DNA from 4 places in the Streptomyces sp. NPDC091282 genome. Region 2 is predicted to be linked to each of the others. Evidence: riboswitches for the same ligand, from Rfam matches in the RefSeq annotation. Region 2 holds a riboswitch; each other region holds the start of a gene.
The links. Region 2 has a riboswitch for cyclic di-AMP ahead of ACIQOE_RS34355 (C40 family peptidase). Riboswitches for the same ligand answer to the same signal wherever they lie in the genome.
Positions count from the first base shown of each region.

Region 1: linked by a shared signal. The riboswitch ahead of ACIQOE_RS23320 (M23 family metallopeptidase) and the one ahead of ACIQOE_RS34355 (C40 family peptidase) in region 2 are both predicted to bind cyclic di-AMP.
Region 3: linked by a shared signal. The riboswitch ahead of ACIQOE_RS09915 (peptidoglycan DD-metalloendopeptidase family protein) and the one ahead of ACIQOE_RS34355 (C40 family peptidase) in region 2 are both predicted to bind cyclic di-AMP.
Region 4: linked by a shared signal. The riboswitch ahead of ACIQOE_RS14530 (transglycosylase SLT domain-containing protein) and the one ahead of ACIQOE_RS34355 (C40 family peptidase) in region 2 are both predicted to bind cyclic di-AMP.

Region 1 is NZ_JBIVUX010000005.1:19,018-23,648, forward strand. It holds gene ACIQOE_RS23310 (PrsW family intramembrane metalloprotease) at 1-1,222, shown strand, start outside; gene ACIQOE_RS23315 (aldo/keto reductase) at 1,236-2,207, opposite strand; gene ACIQOE_RS23320 (M23 family metallopeptidase) at 2,363-3,397, opposite strand; cyclic di-AMP (ydaO/yuaA leader) riboswitch at 3,405-3,565, opposite strand; gene ACIQOE_RS23325 (PP2C family protein-serine/threonine phosphatase) at 3,824-4,631, opposite strand, start outside.
Region 2 is NZ_JBIVUX010000009.1:190,248-194,878, forward strand. It holds gene ACIQOE_RS34355 (C40 family peptidase) at 1-1,874, opposite strand, end outside; cyclic di-AMP (ydaO/yuaA leader) riboswitch at 1,883-2,057, opposite strand; gene ACIQOE_RS34360 (DUF1996 domain-containing protein) at 2,402-4,348, shown strand; gene ACIQOE_RS34365 (lipoprotein) at 4,389-4,631, opposite strand, start outside.
Region 3 is NZ_JBIVUX010000002.1:617,295-621,925, reverse strand. It holds gene ACIQOE_RS09920 (alpha-galactosidase) at 1-1,775, shown strand, start outside; cyclic di-AMP (ydaO/yuaA leader) riboswitch at 2,084-2,244, shown strand; gene ACIQOE_RS09915 (peptidoglycan DD-metalloendopeptidase family protein) at 2,249-3,178, shown strand; gene ACIQOE_RS09910 (SGNH/GDSL hydrolase family protein) at 3,418-4,203, shown strand; gene ACIQOE_RS09905 (TetR/AcrR family transcriptional regulator) at 4,248-4,631, opposite strand, start outside.
Region 4 is NZ_JBIVUX010000003.1:166,813-171,443, forward strand. It holds gene ACIQOE_RS14520 (ATP-grasp domain-containing protein) at 1-1,008, shown strand, start outside; gene ACIQOE_RS14525 (HAD family hydrolase) at 1,285-2,091, shown strand; gene ACIQOE_RS14530 (transglycosylase SLT domain-containing protein) at 2,129-2,635, opposite strand; cyclic di-AMP (ydaO/yuaA leader) riboswitch at 2,639-2,836, opposite strand; gene ACIQOE_RS14535 (polyprenyl synthetase family protein) at 3,546-4,553, shown strand.

The sequences.
Region 1 (4,631 bases), on a different contig from region 2:
GGTCATCCTGGCGCTGGTGCGTGAGCAGACCGGCACGGAGGGGTTCCTGGTCGGGCTCGGCCTGGCGGTGCTGCCGGTGCCGCTGCTGATGGGCGCGTTCCGCTGGCTGGACCGGGTCCAGCCGGGACCCTGGCGGAACCTGCTGTTCGCGTTCGCCTGGGGAGCGTGCGCGGCCGCGCTGATAGCGATCGTCGCCAACAGTTTCGCGACGCGCTGGATAGCGACGGCGACCACGGATCCGAGCAGCGCGGACACGCTCGGGGCGACCGTGATAGCGCCGATCGTCGAGGAGTCCGCCAAGGCCGCGGCCGTGCTGATGGTCTTCCTGTTCCGCAGACGCGACTTCACCGGGCTCGTCGACGGCGTGGTGATAGCCGGGATCACCGCCACCGGGTTCGCGTTCACCGAGAACATCCTCTATCTCGGTACGGCGTTCGGCACCGACCGGCTCTCCGGCGATTCCGGTATCGCCTCGGTCACCGCCGCGACGTTCTTCGTCCGCATCGTCATGTCCCCGTTCGCGCATCCCCTGTTCACCGTCCTCACCGGCATCGGCTTCGGCGTCGCCGCGCTCTGCGGGGAACGCCAGCGGGCGCGGCGGGCGCTCGCCCCGGTGGCCGGGCTGCTGCTCGCGATGGGCATGCACGCGCTGTGGAACGGCTCGTCGTCGTTCGGGCAGTACGGGTTCTTCGCCGTGTACGGCATGTTCATGGTGCCGGTGTTCGGGCTGCTGACCTGGCTGGCGGTCTGGACCCGGCAGCGGGAGCTGCGGACCGTCCGGGAGGAACTGCCCGCGTACGTGTACGCCGGCTGGATGGGACCGGCCGAGCCGTTCGTGCTGGGCTCGATGCGGGCGCGGCAGATGGCCCGGGAGTACGCCGCCTACCACTTCGGCAAGCCGGCCGGCCGTGCGGTGGCCGCCTACGAGGCGGACGCGACGACGCTCGCCCTGCTCCGCCGCCGGGGACGGCGGGGCCGGGCGGACGCCGACTTCACGGTGCGGGAGCGGCAGCTGCTCACGGCGCTGTGGGACCGGCGCGAGCTGGTCCGTCCGGCCCTGGACTACGCGGCCCGCGCCGCGGCCCCGAACGGCCGGCCGGGGTACGGGGCCTACCCGCCCCCGGCCGGTGGCGCACCCGGCTGGTACGGGGCCCCGGCGCCGTACGCGCCCCACAACCCGTACGGCGGCTCGTACGCGCCGAACAACCCGTACAGCGGCTAGGGCCTCACGAACCTCACGCGGAGGCGGCCGTGAGCCGGTTGAGTTCCTGCTCGGTCAGCTCCAGGCCGGCGACGGCCAGCAGGGCCGGCAGCTGCTCCAGCGAGCGGGCCGAGGCGATCGGGGCGGTGACGGTGGGCTGGGCCGCGAGCCAGGCCAGGGCGACCGTGGGGACCGCGGCGGAGTGGGCCTCGGCGATCTCGTCGAGGGCGGCCAGGACCTTCGGGCCCCGCTCGGTCTCCAGGTACTGGGCGGCGCGGCCCGCGCGGGCGCTGTCCACCGCCGCGCCGGGGCGGTACTTGCCGGTGAGGAAGCCCGCGGCGAGCGCGAAGTACGGGACCGCGGCCAGGCCCGTGCGGGAGGCCAGCTCCTGCAGGGCGCCCTCGTAGGTGTCGCGGGAGACCAGGTTGTAGTGGGGCTGGAGGGCGACGTACCGGGCCAGGCCCTCGCGGTCGGAGAAGTCCAGCGACTCCTGGAGCCGCTCCGCGGTGATGTTGGAGGCGGCGATGTGCCGGACCTTGCCGGCCCGCACCAGCTCGTCCAGGGCGCCGATGATCTCCTCGACCGGGATCTCGGGCTGGTCGAAGTGCGTGTAGTACAGGTCGATGTAGTCGGTGCCCAGGCGGCGCAGGGACGCGTCCGCGGCGGCCTTGATGTTCGCGCCGGACAGGCCGGGGTACTCGGGGTGCTGGCTGACCTTCGTCGCGATGACGACGTCGGCGCGGTTGCCGCGTTCCTTGACCCACTTGCCGATGACGGTCTCGGACTCACCGCCCTGGTGGCCCTCGATCCAGGCCGTGTACGCGTCGGCGGTGTCCACGAAGTTGCCGCCCGCGTCGGTGTACGCGTCGAGGACGGCGAAGGAGGCGGTCTCGTCGGCGGTCCAGCCGAAGACGTTGCCGCCCAGGCAGAGCGGGAACACCTCCAGATCGGAGGCGCCGAGCTTGCGGAGGGAGCCGGATGCGGGAGAAGCGGAAGAAGGGGTCATGTCCCAGTTCAACACCGGCCGCCTGCGGACCGATGCCGCCGCAACGCGAAGTTCTCGTAAAAGCGGAAGGCCCCGGCCCGGCCCGGGACACACCGGACCGGCAGCCCTGACGTCGGGGGGGTGTCGTCAGGGCCGCCGGGGATCAGTGGGGTCGGTCAGGGGTTGAGGCCCTTGCCGCGCAGCCAGGTCATCGGGTCGATGCCGGTGGCCTGGCCGCCGGGGTGGACCTCCAGGTGGAGGTGCGGGCCGGTGACGTTGCCGGTGGCGCCGACCCGGCCGATGACGTCGCCGGTGGCGACCTTCTGGCCGACCTTGACGCCGATCGAGGACTGGTGGCAGAACCACAGCTCGGTGCCGTCGTCGAGGGTGAGGATCGTGCGGTAGCCGTAGGAACCGGCCCAGCCGGCCTCCGTGACGGTGCCGCTGTGCACGGCCTTGATCAGGGTGCCGGTGGGAGCGGCGAAGTCGAGGCCGGTGTGGTACCCGGAGGCCCACATGGAGCCGGCCTGCCCGAAGGTGCCGGTGATCGTGTACGAGACGACCGGCAGCGTGTACTGCTTGGCCAGCGCGGCGAGCCGCTTCTGCTCGGCCTGCGCCTTCTCGGCGGCCTGCGCCTTCTCCTTGGCGTCCGCGGCCTGGGTGGCCGCGGCCTTCTCCGCCTTGGCCTCGGCGTCGGAGACCGCCTTGTCGGCGGCGGCCACGGCCTTGGCGGTGGCCCGGACGTCGATCTGGGTCTGCTGCTGCTCGGCCTGGGCGATGATCCGGCTGCGCAGTGCCTCACCGGCGTCGGAGGAGGAGTCCGCGTCGGTGGCGGTCGCCGTGGTGACGCTGCTGAGCGCGGTCTGGGTGGCCTGGTGGCCGGCGCCGTCGCCGAGCAGGGAGTCGACGGAGGACGGCAGGTCGGGCAGCGAGATGGAGACCGGCGGCTTGCCGGTGTTGGCGCTGGCCATGCCGCCCGCGCCGACGGCGGCGATGACACCGACGCCGAGGACCGTGGAGCTGCGGGCGAGTCCGCCGCCGCGCTGCTTGGAGACGCGGTGCCGGCCGCGTACCGGGGCGAGGGACTCCTCGGTGGGGTTCCACTCCTCCCAGGGGCCCTCGTCGGTGCGCAGGCCGCCGTAGCCGTAGGCCTCGGGCTGACGCTGGCTGGGCACGAACGGGGCTGTCGGAGCAGGCCGGTTGGACGCCACGCGGGCGCACTCCTTTCCTTCCGCTGCCTACCGGGTTAGCTGACGGGTTCGGAGCAGGAAGGTCTCCTACGCGCGTATACCGGCCGTTTCGTACCCGGCGACATACGTGCGATTCACCCCAAGTAGGTGGTTCCCCGGTTCCCTTGCGGGATTCGGCGCGTGCGCACGGAGCCGTCGCGGGTGACGGCTGGGACGACCGCGCTGCGTTATCGAACGTTAATAGACGCGGCTGGCAGATTCCAAGCCGTTCTCCTTGATCATTAAGCTTTCAAAGCAAGGACTTACCTGCCACGAACGGTCAAAAACGGTCGAGTTGGCCGTGCGTTCTGCGCGGCACAGGAGTCACGCGCGTTTTGATGGTGACTCAGATGTTATGCGGAGGGCTTCCGTCCGCACACCGAGGGTGACATCCCCCTGGACGGGCGCTCAGGTGCGCCGCACCACCAGCAGCGCCATGTCGTCCGCCATCCGGCCGCCGGTGTGCCGGCGCACCTCGGCCGCGAGACGGGCCAGCAGCGCCCCCGGGGCGGTGCCGGCCCGGCCGGCCAGCCGCCGCTCCGGGTCGAAGAACCGGCCGTGCGCGTCCCGGGCCTCGGAGAGGCCGTCGGTGTGCAGCAGCAACGCGGCCCCGCCCGGGAACGGCCGCTCGGCGGCCCGGTCCGGCCAGGCGCCCAGCTCGCCCATCCCCAGCGGCAGCGCGGCCTCGGACACCTCGACCGGGCGCACCGTGCCGTCGGCGTGCAGCAGCAGCGGCGGCGGATGGCCCCGGTTGACGACCCGGACCGTGCCCTCGCCGTGCGGGAGTTCGGCGAGCACGGCGGTGGTGAACCCCTCGAACGTGTCGACGCCGCCGCGCCGGACGCCCTCGCGGGCCAGCGCCCGTTCCAGCCTCCCCGCCACCGCCTCCAGCGAGGCCTCCTGCTCGGCGGCCTCCCGGAACGCGCCGAGCACCACCGCGACGGCGGCGACCGCGCCCATCCCCTTGCCGCGGACGTCGCCGACGACCAGCCGCACCCCGTACGGGGTGTCCTGGACGGCGTACAGGTCACCGCCGACGAGAGTGCCCTCCTGGGCCGCCTCGTAGCGGGCGGCGATCTCGAAGCCGCCGATCCGTTCGGCGGGCTCGGGCAGCACCGCGCGCTGGGCGGCCTCGGCGACCTCGCGGGCGGAGGCCAGCCGCTGGTCGCCGCGGCGCACGACCCGGTTGATGCCGGCGGCGAGGGCGGAGACGGTG
Region 2 (4,631 bases):
TCGGCGACGGCCACGGGGGGCACCGTCGGGACGGCCGCGGTGACCACCGCGGGCATCGGCGGGACCGTCGCGACGGGGAGCGGTGCCGCGGCGAGCGATGCGGCGGCGGCCATCGCCAAGGGCGGCTCGACGGGCGCGGCGGGAGTCGCCAGCATCGCCCACGGCGGGTCCGCGACCGCCGTCGGCATCGGCGGCTGGGGTACGGCGGCCATGGCCGGGGCGGCGGCGTAACCGGCGGTGGCGTAACCGCCCATGTCCATGTCCACGGCGGGCGCGGCCACGGGGAGGCCCCCGGTGCCGAAGTCGGCCGACGGCATGCCGTACTGGACGGCGGGCGCAACGGCCTCCACGACGGCCTGGGGCGCGCCGGGATAGGCGACGGCCGCCCCCGGGAAGGAACCACCGGCCACCGGAGCCTGGCCGGGCACGGCGGTGGGGAAGGCGCCGGTGTCCGCGGGCGTCATGGCGGGGAAGGCGCCGGTGTCCGCCGGTGCCATGGCGGGGAAGCTGCCGGTGTCCGTCGGTGTCATGGCCGGGAACGAGCCGGTGTCGTCCGGCATCCGGAAGGTGCCCGTGGCGCCCGGCGTCATGACCCGGAAGGAACCGGTGTCACCCGGGCTCACGGCGGACGGCACGGCCGAGTCCATGGGCGCCGCGCCGGGAAGCCCGCCGCTACCACCGGGTGTCATGACCCGGAAGCCGCCGGTGTCCGCCGGGGGCTGGGGCTGGGGTGCGCCGGGGCTCATGATGCGGAAGCCGCCGGTGTCCGTGGCGGGTATCTGCGGGATGCCTCCGGTGTCACCCGGGGACATGGCCGGGAAGCCGCCGGTGTCCGCCGCGGACATGGGCTGAGGGGCGCCGGGGCTCATGACCCGGAAGCCGCCGGTGTCCAGGGCGGGTACCGCCGGGATGCCGCCCGTGTCGCTCGGGGGCATGGCCGGGAAGCCGCCGGTGTCCGCCGGGGGCTGGGGCTGGGGTGCGCCGGGGCTCATGATGCGGAAGCCGCCGGTGTCCAGGGCGGGTATCTGCGGGATGCCGCCCGTGTCGCCCGGGGACACGGCCCGGAAGGAGCCCGTGTCCGTGGCCGGTATCACCGGGATCGCCGTCTCCGTCACGGTCACGGCCGCGAAGGCGCCGGTGCCGGTCAGGGCGTCCGCCGCGAAGGCGCCGGTGTCGCCGTACTGGCCCGGCAGGCCGGCGGGGGCCGGCCAGTGCTGCGCCGGGGGCTGGGCTTCCGCGACGGGCCACGGCGTCGGGGCGGCCGGGGCGGGCGCGGCCGGTTCGAGGGCCGCGACGGCGCGCCGCCCGGTGCGCTGCGACAGGATCTCGCGCGCCTTGGCGATCTTCAGCTGGCTCCTGGTCTTGGACGCGCCCGGCGTCGCCCGCCTGGGCGCGGCGGCGGGCAGCGCCTTGGCCGCGGCGGACGGCCCGGGCGGCAGGGCGGCCTGGGAGCCGGCCGTCAGTTCCCGCTGCGGGCGCTCCGCCGGCTCGCGGACCACCTCGATGCCGCCGTTCGCGGACGGCCCCGCGGTCAGCTCCGGACGGTCCGGTCCGGAGTCCTCCAGCTGGCCGATCAGGTCGGCCGCCATCGCGCTGACGGGCCGGCGCGGGCCGGGACGGGCGGGCTGCCGGTCGGCGGGCAGCGCCGCCGGGACGCTCGGTCCGAGCCGGGAGCGCGCTCCGTCGAACCACTCACGGGCGATGCTCTCCAGGCCCGGGTCGTCACGCCGCGGCCGCTTGAACAGCGGGACCCCGCGGGACCGCGAGCCCCCGTTCATCGCACGCGTGGCGTTGTAGTTCCCGGTGGCGTTCTCGGCCTGGTCGTAGAGGCTGTCGATCCGTCGGCGAACCTCGTCACGGCTCTCGGGCGCCATGGGGGTCGTGCTCCTTCCGTACTCCGCCGACCGGGTTAGCTGTCGGGTTCGGGCGGGTCGATCCGGAAGGCATGCCCTACGGCCGCGGCCCCTCAGGGCGGTCGGCCGATTCACCCCAGTGGTTCGGTTGGGTCCCCGGCTCCGGAAAGCCCCGTTGGGCACCGGATTGGGCGGAGGCCGCGCGGCCCGACGGGATTCGCCGGGGGGAGCCGAGCGGCTTGCCCGTCAACCTAGCCAACTTGTGTCACTCGTGTGAAGGTTGAGGTGGCTAATGTCCGATACGTAATTGTGATGTTCGTCGTAGCGTTCGAGGTGCCGGACCCGCGCCGGGGCGGCCCGTACGGCGGCTTCCTATGAGATTGCCGTGAATTCGCGGGGCCGTTGAACACAGGGGTGCCGTGCCGCGTACAGGGCGGGGGGATTTCCATGCCCGGCCGACCACGACACGCAGGGGAACGACCTTGAGACCCAACAGGCGCAGACGCCCTACCGGCGCACAACGCGCGACCTTCGCAGCGGTCGCCCTGATGCTCGGCGGCGGAACACTGGTCGCGGTGAACGTCTACGCCTCGGCGACCGAGGGGAGTTCGGACCAGCAGACCGGGCAGACGGCCCAGGTGCTGTCCGCGCCCACCGTCTACTGCCCCGACGTCGGCAGCCGCCTGACCACCGTGCCCGACGCGGCGCGGGCCGACGTCGACGACGAACTCGCGCAGCTGGACCAGCAGATCGCGGCCGCCTACCAGCAGCTCAAGGAGCAGGCGGCGGCGATCCAGCAGGACCCCGGTGCCGCCGACGGGATGATCCTGGCGCCGCTGAAGGAGAAGCGGTCGCAGTCCCTGCAGCGGATCGCCGACGCCATCGGCCGTGCGGGCGACCGTCCGCAGGGCCTCGACGACCTCGCCGCCTGCACCCTGCGCTCCTCGGACCAGGGCAGCGGCGGCCAGTCGGCGTCGCCGCAGGACAGCGGCGCGCCGAGCCAGGGCGCGAGCGCGAGTGCGAGTGCCAGTGCAGGTACCGGCAGCGGCGGCCAGGGCGGCAACGGTCCCGTCGCCGCCGACTACGCCGACATCACCGGCGTGCAGCCCAACGCCGCGACCCCCGCCGAGCAGTCCGGCGGTTCCACCGGCACCTTCTCCTCCAGCTGCGGGGTGAACGCCAACGGCCTGTTCAACTCGGACAACGTGATCGTGGCGCCCGGCGTCTCCAACGGCGCCCACCACTTCCACGACTACATCGGCAACCAGTCCAACAACGCGTTCGCCAGCGACGACGACCTCGCCAAGGCCGACACGAGCTGCGCGGACCGCGGCGACAAGTCGACGTACTACTGGCCCGTGCTGCGGCTGCAGAACGGCAAGCAGGAGCGCGACGCCGACAAGCCGGGCGGCGGCACCGAGGGCAACGCCGGGCAGATCGTGACGGCGAAGCAGGTGACGCTCACCTTCGAGGGCAACCCGACCTCGAAGGTCACCGAGATGCCGCGGCTGCTGCGCATCATCACCGGCGACGCCAAGTCCTTCGTCAACGGCCCGGCCAACGCCAACGCCTCCTGGAGCTGTACCGGTTTCGAGGACCGGCAGCTCAAGGACAAGTACCCGCTGTGTCCCAAGGGCAGTGACGTGGTGCGCACGTTCAGGTTCCAGAGCTGCTGGGACGGCCGGAACATCGACAGCGCCAACCACCGCACCCACGTGGCGTTCGAGGCCGCCGACGGCAGCTGCCCGGCCGGGTTCGAGGCCATCCCGCAGCTGGTGCAGCGCATCGTCTACGCCGTGGACGCGCCGAGCCTCGCCGACGGCGGCCGCACGGTCCCGCTGTTCGCGGTGGACTCGTTCCCCGAGCAGCTGCACAAGCCGGTCACCGACCACGGCGACTTCATCAACGTCTTCGACGAGGACCTGATGCGGAAGATGGTCGACTGCATCAACTCCGGCCGCACCTGCGGCGCGGGAGCCGGCGAGCAGCCGCCGTCGCAGAGCGCCGAACCCGACCCGTCCGAGTCGGCGACCCCGCAGGACCCGCCGTCCGACACCGCGAGCCCGGTCACCGAGCCGAGCGACACCGCGGCCCCGGCCGACCCGCCGGCCGAGACCGGCAGCGCCGACCCGTCCGAGCCGGCGACCGAGCCCTCCGAGCCGGCGACCGAGCCCACCGCCACGAAGAACGGCTCGGACAGCTCGGGCGGCACCGGTCTGCCGCACGTCTACACGAGCGCCTCGCCCAAGAAGTCGTCCGGCACGGGCGGTGTCATCAGCAAGCCGACCGACCGGCCCGAGACCCAGGCCCCGGCCGACGCGCAGAGCCCGGCGGGCCAGGAGACCCCGCCCGGCACCGCGCCCCAGACCGAGCCGCAGGCCGTCCAGGGCGATCTCGCCGAGACCGGCGCCCACCTCTGGCCGGCCGTCTTCGGCGGGCTGCTGCTGGCCGCCGGGTTCGTCCTGCTGTGGCGCACCAGGTGGCGGTCCTCCTGACCCTGCGGCGTGCCCTCCCCGCCCGGCCCCGGTCCCGGGGTCAGGCGGGGCGCAGCGTCTGCCGGGCGAGTTCGAACGCGGGGAGCATCTCCTCGTGCTCCGCGCTGTCGAGCCCGCCCAGGTGCAGGACGACGGGTCCCTCGGGCGTGACCACGGCCAGGGCGGATTCCTTCTTGCTCTCGCCCAGCAGGTCGCTGGTGTAGTCGTAGTCGACCCGCGTCCCGGTCAGCCCGCCGGACGTGAAGGCCCGGTACCTGGCCCGGCCGGTGTGGCCCTCGGCGGC
Region 3 (4,631 bases), on a different contig from region 2:
CGGACGGTGACGGACTGCGGCTGCGGTTCAAGGACGCGGGGATCCTCCTCACCCTGCACTACCGGATGCGCGGCGACGTCGTCGAACGCTGGGTCACCGTCGACAACCGGGCTCACGCGCCCCTGGAGCTGCTGCGGGCCGACCCGGCCGCCTGGACGCTCCCGGACCGCGAGGGCTGGCGCCTGTCCCAGCTGCACGGCCGGTGGGCCGCCGAGTCCCGCCTCACCCGCGCCCCGCTCACCTACGGCGAGAAGGTGATCGGCAGCCGCCGCGGCCACACCGGCCACCAGCACCTGCCCTGGGTCGCCCTCGACACCGACGCCACCGAGGAGCGCGGCGAGGTCTGGGGCTGCGCGCTGGGCTGGTCCGGCTCCTGGCGGATCGCCGTCGCCCAACTGCCCGACGCGCGCGTGCAGATCACCGGCGGCGCCGGCTACGACGACTCGGGCCTGCTCATGCTGGCCGAGGGCGAGTCGTACACCAGCCCGGTCTTCGCGGGCCTGTGGAGCGAGGGCGGTTTCGGCGGCGCGAGCCGTGCCTGGCACGCCTACCAGCGCGCGTACGTCATCCCGGACGCCGAGCGGGACCGGCCGGTGCTGTTCAACTCCTGGGAGGCCACCACCTTCGACATCTCCGAGGAGCAGCAGGCCGTCCTCGCCCGGCGGGCCGCCGCGATCGGCGTCGAGCTGTTCGTGGTCGACGACGGCTGGTTCGGCGCCCGGACCAGCGACCGCGCGGGCCTCGGTGACTGGACGCCCAACCCGGACCGCTTCCCCGAGGGCCTGAAGCCCCTCGCGGACCACGTGCACGCCCTCGGCATGCAGTTCGGCATCTGGGTCGAGCCCGAGATGGTCAACGCGGACAGCGACCTGTACCGCGCGCACCCCGACTGGGTGCAGTTCCAGCAGGGACGCAGGCGCACGGAACTGCGCAATCAGCTCGTCCTCAACCTCGCCCGCGAGGACGTCCGGGAGTACCTGTGGGAGCAGCTGGACACCCTGCTGTCCAGCGCTCCGATCGACTACGTGAAGTGGGACTTCAACCGCTGCTTCACGGACGCGGGCTGGCCCGGCGAGCCGTACCCGCAGCGGCTGTGGGTCGACCACGTCCGCGGGCTGTACGCCCTGATCGACCGGATCCGGGCGGCCCACCCGGACGTGGCCATCGAGTCCTGCTCGGGCGGCGGCGGCCGGATCGACCTCGGCATCATGAGCCGCACCGACGAGGTGTGGACCTCCGACAACACCGACCCGCTGGACCGGCTCGCCATCCAGCACGGCTTCAGCCAGATCCATCCGGCCCGGGTGATGTCGGCCTGGGTGACCGACAGCCCGAACCACCAGCTCAACGGCCGGGTCAGCAGCCTGCGCTTCCGCTTCGTCAGCTCCATGGCGGGCGCCCTCGGCATCGGCGGCGACCTCTCGCGGTGGACCGAGGACGAGCTGGCGGAGGCCGCCCGCTGGGTGGAGCTCTACAAGGACATCCGGCCCCTGGTGCAGCGCGGCGACCAGTTCCGGCTGCGGCCGCCGGCCGGCGGGCTCAGCGCGGTGCAGTACACCCTGGGCGACGAGACCGTGGTGCTCGCCTGGCTCCAGGCCCAGAGCTACGGCGAGCCGATGCCGGCCCTGCGGCTCCAGGGGCTCGACCCGGCGGCCTCGTACGAGGACCGGGAGACGGGCGAAATACTCCGCGGCGCCGTGCTGTTGCACCACGGGTTGCGCACGGAACTGCGCGGCGACCTGGATGCGACGGTTGTCAGGTTGCGCCGGATCTGAGTCTTATGTCCGAAGTGGCGCCTTCGTTCGTACTAGTTATGGAATAGACGGACGTGGCGGGACGTGCGTGAGGAGCGTCATATTCGTGACCGTCCGTCGTGCGTCATGCTCACGTAATTCCGGTGGCTTTCCCGGGGATTGAGGGTGCGCGAAAGCCGGGAATTCACGGAGAGTGACCGGGAATTCCCATAACGGATCAAGTGAAACCAGGACGGACGGAACCGGGCTCTTGTTCACGTCCCTCCTGCTCGCTTACGTTCACCACGCATCCGGACGGAACGCCGAATCCTGCCGCCGACCGGAGTCCCCACACACACTCACCCGTGCCCGGCAGGAGCGGGGGACCCACCAGGTATGACCGCCTGTTCCGGTTCCCGGGACGGCTAGGGGTGTAGCCACGTCTTCCCGCGTGGCCGGGCAGCTCCAGCCCGAACCCGACAGCTCACCTCGCAGGCGCCGGAGAGGAATGCGTCATGCCCGCGAAGGGTAAGCACCGCCGTCCCAAGTCCCCGCGCCTCACGCGCTCGATGGCCGTCGCCGGAACCGGCGGCGCCGCGCTGGCCCTGCCGCTCATGGGTGCCACCGGCGCCCACGCGGCCACCACGCAGACCGTTTCCGAAAAGGCCGCGCAGTCGATTCCGACCGTCGCGAAGACGGCCGCGCGGAAATCCGCCGCCCAGAATTCCGGCACCGGGAATTCCACGCACCGCGTCTACACCGTGGTCTCCGGCGACTGCCTCGCGAAGATCGCCGACGAGCACGACGTGGCCGGCGGCTGGCAGCGGCTCTACGCCGACAACCGGCAGGCGGTCGGCGCCAACCCCTCGCTGATCCACCCCGGTCTCGAACTCACGCTCGGCGGCCGCCACGCCGCGCCCGACCGCCCGAGCCGGGACTCCCGGCCGGACGCTCCGGCGCCCACCCGGTCCGACACCCCCGCCGCACCGTCCTCGGACCCGGGCTCCTCCTCGGACAACTCCGCGACGGCCGTCTCCGGCTTCACCCTCCCGGTGACCGGCGGCACCCTCGGCACCCGCTACCACGTCGCCGGCAGCATGTGGTCCAGCGGCTACCACACCGGGGTCGACTTCGTCGTCCCGACCGGCACCCCGGTCAAGGCCGTCGGCGAGGGCACGGTGGTCACGGCCGGCTGGGGCGGCGCCTACGGCAACCAGGTCGTCATCCGGCTCGCCGACGGCCACTACGCGCAGTACGGCCACCTCTCCGCGCTCTCCGTCTCGGTCGGCCAGACCGTGACCGAGGGTCAGCAGATAGGCCTCTCCGGCGCCACCGGCAACGTCACAGGCCCGCACCTCCACTTCGAGATCCGGACCACCCCCGACTACGGTTCCGACCTCGACCCGGTCGCCTACCTCCGCTCGAAGGGCGTCACCGTCGGCTGACCCGTCGACACCTGCGAGGCGCCACGCACTCCGAAGGCCGGACCCCTGATCCCCGGGTCCGGCCTTCGGGCGATCGACGCTTCAACGCCCCTGCTCAGAGGCTTATTCCTGGCTTGGTCGACTATTTACAAGTGTCTTATCTCACCGGTCGTCAACCCTTTATTACGGTCGCGTAGGTCACAGTCCGAGGTGAATCATGACCCGACGTGGCAGACGATTCGAAGAGTGACAAGGCATCAGTGATCGGGTCGTACGTGGCGGTGGGGGACAGCTTCACCGAAGGCGTCGGCGACCCCGGCCCCGACGGGGCGTTCGTCGGCTGGGCGGACCGGTTCGCGGTCCTGCTGTCGGACCGGCGGCCCGAGGGCGATTTCGACTACACCAACCTCGCGGTGCGCGGGAGGCTGCTCGACCAGATCGTGGCGGAGCAGTTGCCCAGGGCCGTGGAACTCGCCCCGGACCTGGTTTCCTTCAGCGCGGGCGGCAACGACATCATCCGCCCCGGCACCGACCCCGACGAGGTGGCCGAGCGGTTCGAGCGGGCCGTGGCCCGGCTCACCGAGGCCGTCGGGACGGTCCTGGTGACCACCGGCTTCGACACCCGCGGGGTGCCGGTCCTCAAGCATCTGCGCGGCAAGATCGCCACCTACAACGGCCATGTCCGCGCCGTCGCCGACCGGTACGGCTGCCCGGTGCTCGACCTGTGGTCCCTGAAGACCGTGCAGGACCGGCGGGCCTGGGACGGCGACCGGCTGCACCTGTCTCCCGAGGGGCACACGCGAGTGGCGCTGCGGGCCGGCCAGGTGCTCGGCCTCGACGTGCCGGCCGACCCGGACCAGCCGTGGCCGCCGCTGCCGCCCCGCGGCACCCTGGAGATCCGCCGCGACGACGTGCACTGGGCCCGTGAGTACCTGGTGCCGTGGATCGGCCGGCGGCTGCGCGGCGAGTCCTCGGGCGACCACGTGACCGCCAAGGGGGCGCTGTCCCCGGACGACATCAGGATGCGGATCGCTTCCGTGGCCTGAGGTCACGGAAGCGGATGAGGGGCGGCCCGCGCGCGGGCCGCCCCTCATCCGTCCTGGTCCAGCCCGACCTCGCGCGCCAGCGCCTCGTCGACCCACTCCTGCGCCCGCGCGCGCGACAGGGCGCCCGGGTAGGAGGTGAGCTGCACCGCGAGCCCGTCGAGCAGGGCGGTCAGCCGCAGTGCCGCGGCCGCGGGGTCGGGGCACCGGAACTCGCCGGCGGCCACGCCCTCGGCGACGACCTCGGCGATGGCCGCCTTCCACTGCTGGTCCAGCTGCTTGGCCACGTCCCGCAGGGCGGGCTCGCGCAGCGCCACCGCCCAGCCCTCGATCCACAGCCGCCAGCCCTTGGCCTGCCCGGTCGGCGCGTACCAGCGCACCGCCGCCCGCAGCCGGCGCGACGCTGAGGTGCGGCGGCCCAGCAGCTTGCG
Region 4 (4,631 bases), on a different contig from region 2:
ATCGGCCGCCGCATCGGCCGTCCGACCGTGCTGATCCCCACCGACGAGGAGGCCGCCGTCCTGATCGCCGAGCACCAGGACGCGCTCGGCGACCGCTTCCTCTTCCCGCGCGTGGACCCCGCGCTGCCGCGCCGGCTCGCCAGCAAGCAGGGACTGCACGAACTGTGCGCGGAACACGGCATCTCCAGCCCCGCGGCCGCCTTCCCGCAGTCGTACGACGACATCGCCGACTTCGCCGAGAAGGCCCGCTTCCCGATCGTCGCGAAGAACCGCGAGGCCTTCGTACGGCGCAGCAGGCCCGCCGTCAACGGCACGACGAAGATCGCCACGCGCGAGGGACTGCTCGCTCTCGCGCGCGACTGGGGCACCCGTCCGGGGGTCATCCTCCAGGAGTACCTGCCGAGGGAGGACGCCGAGGACTGGATCGTGCACGCCTACGCCGACGCCGACGCGAACCCGCTCGCCCTGTTCACCGGCGTGAAGGTGCGTTCGTGGCCGCCGCACGCGGGCATGACGGCCAACGCGTACGTCGTCGACAACCCGGAACTCGCCGACCTCGCCGCGCGTTTCGTCAAACAGATCGGCTTCACCGGCGTCATCGACCTCGACCTGCGCTTCGACCGCCGCGACGGGCGGTACAAACTGCTCGACTTCAACCCGCGGATGGGCGCCCAGTTCCGGCTCTTCGAGAGCGAGTCGGGGGTGGACGTGGTCCGCGCGATGCACCTGGACCTGACCGGGCGCCGGGTCCCGGAGGGGGAACAGCGGGCCGGGCAGCGGTACGTGGTGGAGAACATCGACCTGCCCGCCCTCCTCGCCTACCGGCGCAGCGGCTACACCACACCGCACGCGCCGGGGCGGCCGAGCGGCACCGAGCTGGCCTGGCTCGCCGGTGACGATCCGCTGCCGTTCGTCACGATGCTCGCCCGCCTCGTGCGACCGGGCGCGAAGCACCTGTACGAGCTGTGGCGCACCAACCGCCGCGGCTCGGGCACGTCCACGAACTAGCCACCGGACCACCGTCCGCACCGGCCGCGGCCGCCGTTCCCGGCCGTCTGCCGTCTGCCGTCTGCCGTCTGCCGTCTGCCGTTCTCGGCCGACCGCCGACCGCCGACCGCCGACCGCCGACCGCGTCCCGTCGTCCGCCGACCCCGTCCCGCCGCGGACGGCACGTGCTCCGTAGCGGGACGCCCCATCGGACGTCCCATCACCGTGGACGCGGGCGTCATTTGAGGCCGGAACGCGCGGTGAGTCTCCCGGGCGTGCTGTCCGTATTCTCTGATCATGGTCGCACCCACGCCGTACTCACTGATCGCCACCGACCTGGACGGCACGCTGCTGCGTGCCGACGACACCGTGTCGGAACGGTCGCTCGCCGCGCTCGCGCGGGCGGCCCGGGCCGGGGCCCGGCATCTCGTGGTGACCGGGCGCCCCGCGCCGAGGGTGCGCCCTCTCCTGGGGGACCTGGGCTGCACGGGACTCGCGGTCTGCGGCCAGGGCGCCCAGGTGTACGACGCCGGCGCGGACCGGCTGCTCTGGTCGGTGACCCTGGACCGGGACCTGGCGGAGACCGCCCTGGGCAAGATCGAGGCCGAGGTCGGCCAGGTGTACGCGGCGGTCGACCAGGACGGCGTGGACGGGCTCACGCTCATCGAGCCGGGCTACCGGATGCCCCACCCGACGCTGCCCGCGCTGCGGGTCGGCCGGCGCGACGACCTGTGGCGCGCGCCCATCAGCAAGGTGCTGCTGCGCCACCACGCCCTGTCCGACGACGAACTGGCGGCGACCGCCCGCGCGGTGGTCGGGTCGCTGGCGACGGTCACCATGTCGGGACCGGGGACGGTCGAGCTGCAGCCGTGCGGCGTGACCAAGGCGACCGGTCTCGCGCTGGCCGCCGACCGGCTCGGGCTGAGCCCGGAGCGGGCGGTCGCCTTCGGGGACATGCCCAACGACGTCCCGATGTTCGACTGGGCGGCCCACGGGGTGGCGATGGCCGACGCCCATCCCGAACTCAAGGCGGTGGCCGACGAGATCACCTCGTCGAACGAGGACGACGGCGTGGCCGTCGTCCTCGAACGACTCTTCGGCTGACGAAGCCGGTCAGTACGCGCCGGTCAGTACGCGCCGGTCAGTACGCGCCGTGCACGTTGTCGATCGAGCCGTACCGCGCGGCGGCGTAGTTGCAGGCGGCGGTGATGTTCGCGACCGGGTCGTAGACGTCGAACGACGTGCCGTCCACGTGGTAGGTCTTGAACGTCGGGTCGATCACCTGGAGCAGGCCCTTGGACGGGATGCCCTTGGCGGCGTTGGAGTCCCAGAGGTTGATGGCACTCGGGTTGCCCGAGGACTCGCGCATCACGTTGCGGTAGATGCCGTCGTAGGTGCCCGGGATCTTCTTTTCGGCCATGATCGCGAGGGACTCGCGGATCCAGCCGTCGAGGTTGTTCGGGTACCCGGCGAGTGTCGTGGAGGCCGTGGCGGCCGACGAAGCCGTCGTGGCGGTGGACGTGGCGGCGGAGGCGGCGGTCGCCCCGATGAGCGGAAGGGCGAGAACGGCGGCGCCGGTCCCCGCGAGGGTGAGCCTGCGCAGGAGGGGGTTACGGCGGGGACGGCGGTGCTGGGAGACAGCAGACATGGCGAAGTTCCTCTCCGTCGCCTGCGAGGTGAGCTGTCGGGTTCGGGACCGGGGAGTGCCCGGCCGCACCGCCCTGAGGCGGAGCGACTTCACCCCTAGCCATTCCGGTACGACGTCCTTCGGTGACGTCCGTCGCCCGGTCCGGCGGCTTACCTGGTTCCCCCGCTCCTGCCGTGCGAATGAACTCGTCGATGGGTCACGACGGGCGGCGGCAGGATTCGGCGTCCGCCCGGTGAGCCGGAACGTATGCGAGAGCACATGTCCGAAACAAGCACCTGATGCACACAACGCACCCATTGACCTTGATCTGAGTCGTATGGGGCACTTGATCCTTTGCGGTTGCCAAGCCTCAACTCGCTTATGGCGCAAGGGAAGAAAGGGTCACCTCACCGCATTTGTGGCACTCAGGGCCACGTGACCCACTTCACGAAGTGGCAATTGCGGCGAATCGGACAAGAGGGATTCATTGAATGCCCTTTTCCGGGTGCCGACGGAATAGCGGGACGCCGTGATTTGTATGCATTGCCTCGATTGGGGCAGGTGAAGTGGTGGGCGTCACAGGCAATTCTGAAAATTGTCCGAATTGTTCTTATCCGGGGTGAGGGGCCCGCGAAGTGGGGCCGGCCGGCATCGACGGGCGGCGGAAGGGGTACCTCCGGTCCGGGGCACCGCGTGCCTCCGGTTCACCACGGTTTCGCGACAAGAGCCGGTACTTCCTGTTAAGTCATGAGATGTCAGGTCGTATCGGCTGATCAAAAACATACCGGTCGTGATCCGATAGCGCCCGGGGTGTAACGGTGGGCGCCCTCGGTGATCGAAACCTGACCGGATACGCTGACTTGAGTGATGGCAGCGACCTATCGACAAACCGTGTAAGCGCCAGTGGACACCAGCAGACAGGAGACCCCTCGTGACCGTCGGGCCGTTCGGGCTGAGCGTGCGGGACCAGGCTCTGGAAGCCGATGTCCAGGCCGGATTGACGGCTGTCGAGGAGGGCTTGCTAGAAGCCACCAAGAGTGAGGTCCCGTTCATCACGGAGGCCGCGCAGCATCTCGTGCGGGCCGGCGGGAAGCGGTTCCGGCCCCTGCTGGTGATGCTGGCCGCGCAGTTCGGTGACCCGTACGCGCCCGGCGTGGTGCCGTCGGCGGTGGTCGTCGAGCTGACCCACCTCGCCACGCTCTACCACGACGACGTCATGGACGAGGCAGCCGTGCGCCGCGGTGTCGACAGCGCCAACACCCGCTGGGGCAACTCGGTCGCCGTCCTCACGGGCGACTTCCTCTTCGCCCGCGCCTCGCAGATCCTCGCCGACCTCGGACCCGAGGCGGTGCGGGTCCAGGCCCTCGCGTTCGAACGGCTGGTGACGGGCCAGATCCTGGAGACGGCCGGTCCTTCCGACGGGCGTGACCCGGTGGACCACTACCTCGACGTGCTCGGCGGCAAGACCGGCTCGCTGGTGGCGGTCTCCTGCCGCTTCGGCGCGATGATGTCCGGCGCCGACGAGACGGTCGTGGACGTCCTCACCCAGTACGGCGAACGCCTCGGCGTCGCCTTCCAGCTCGCCGACGACGTCCTGGACATCGCCTCCGACTCCCACGAGTCCGGCAAGACCCCGGGGACCGATCTGCGCGAGGGCGTCCCCACGCTCCCGGTGCTGCGGCTGCGCGAGCGGGCGGCCCGGCTGGGGCTGGCCGAGGACGTGGCACTGTGCGAGCTGCTGGACTCCGACCTCACGGACGACGCCCGGCACGCGCAGGCCCTGGCGGCCCTGCGGGCGCACCCGGCGCTGGAGCAGGCGCGCCGGGACACGGTCAGGTACGCCGAGGAGGCCCGGGCCGCGCTGGCGCCGCTGATGGAGTGCGACGCGAAGGCGGCGCTCCTGGAGCTGTGCGACGCGGTGGTGCACCGGGCGGGCTAGCCCGAACCCTTCCTGTGTGACTTGGGTCACGTCCCGGAGGCTCGCGCGACGAGCGGTTACGGAACGTGACAGGAGGCG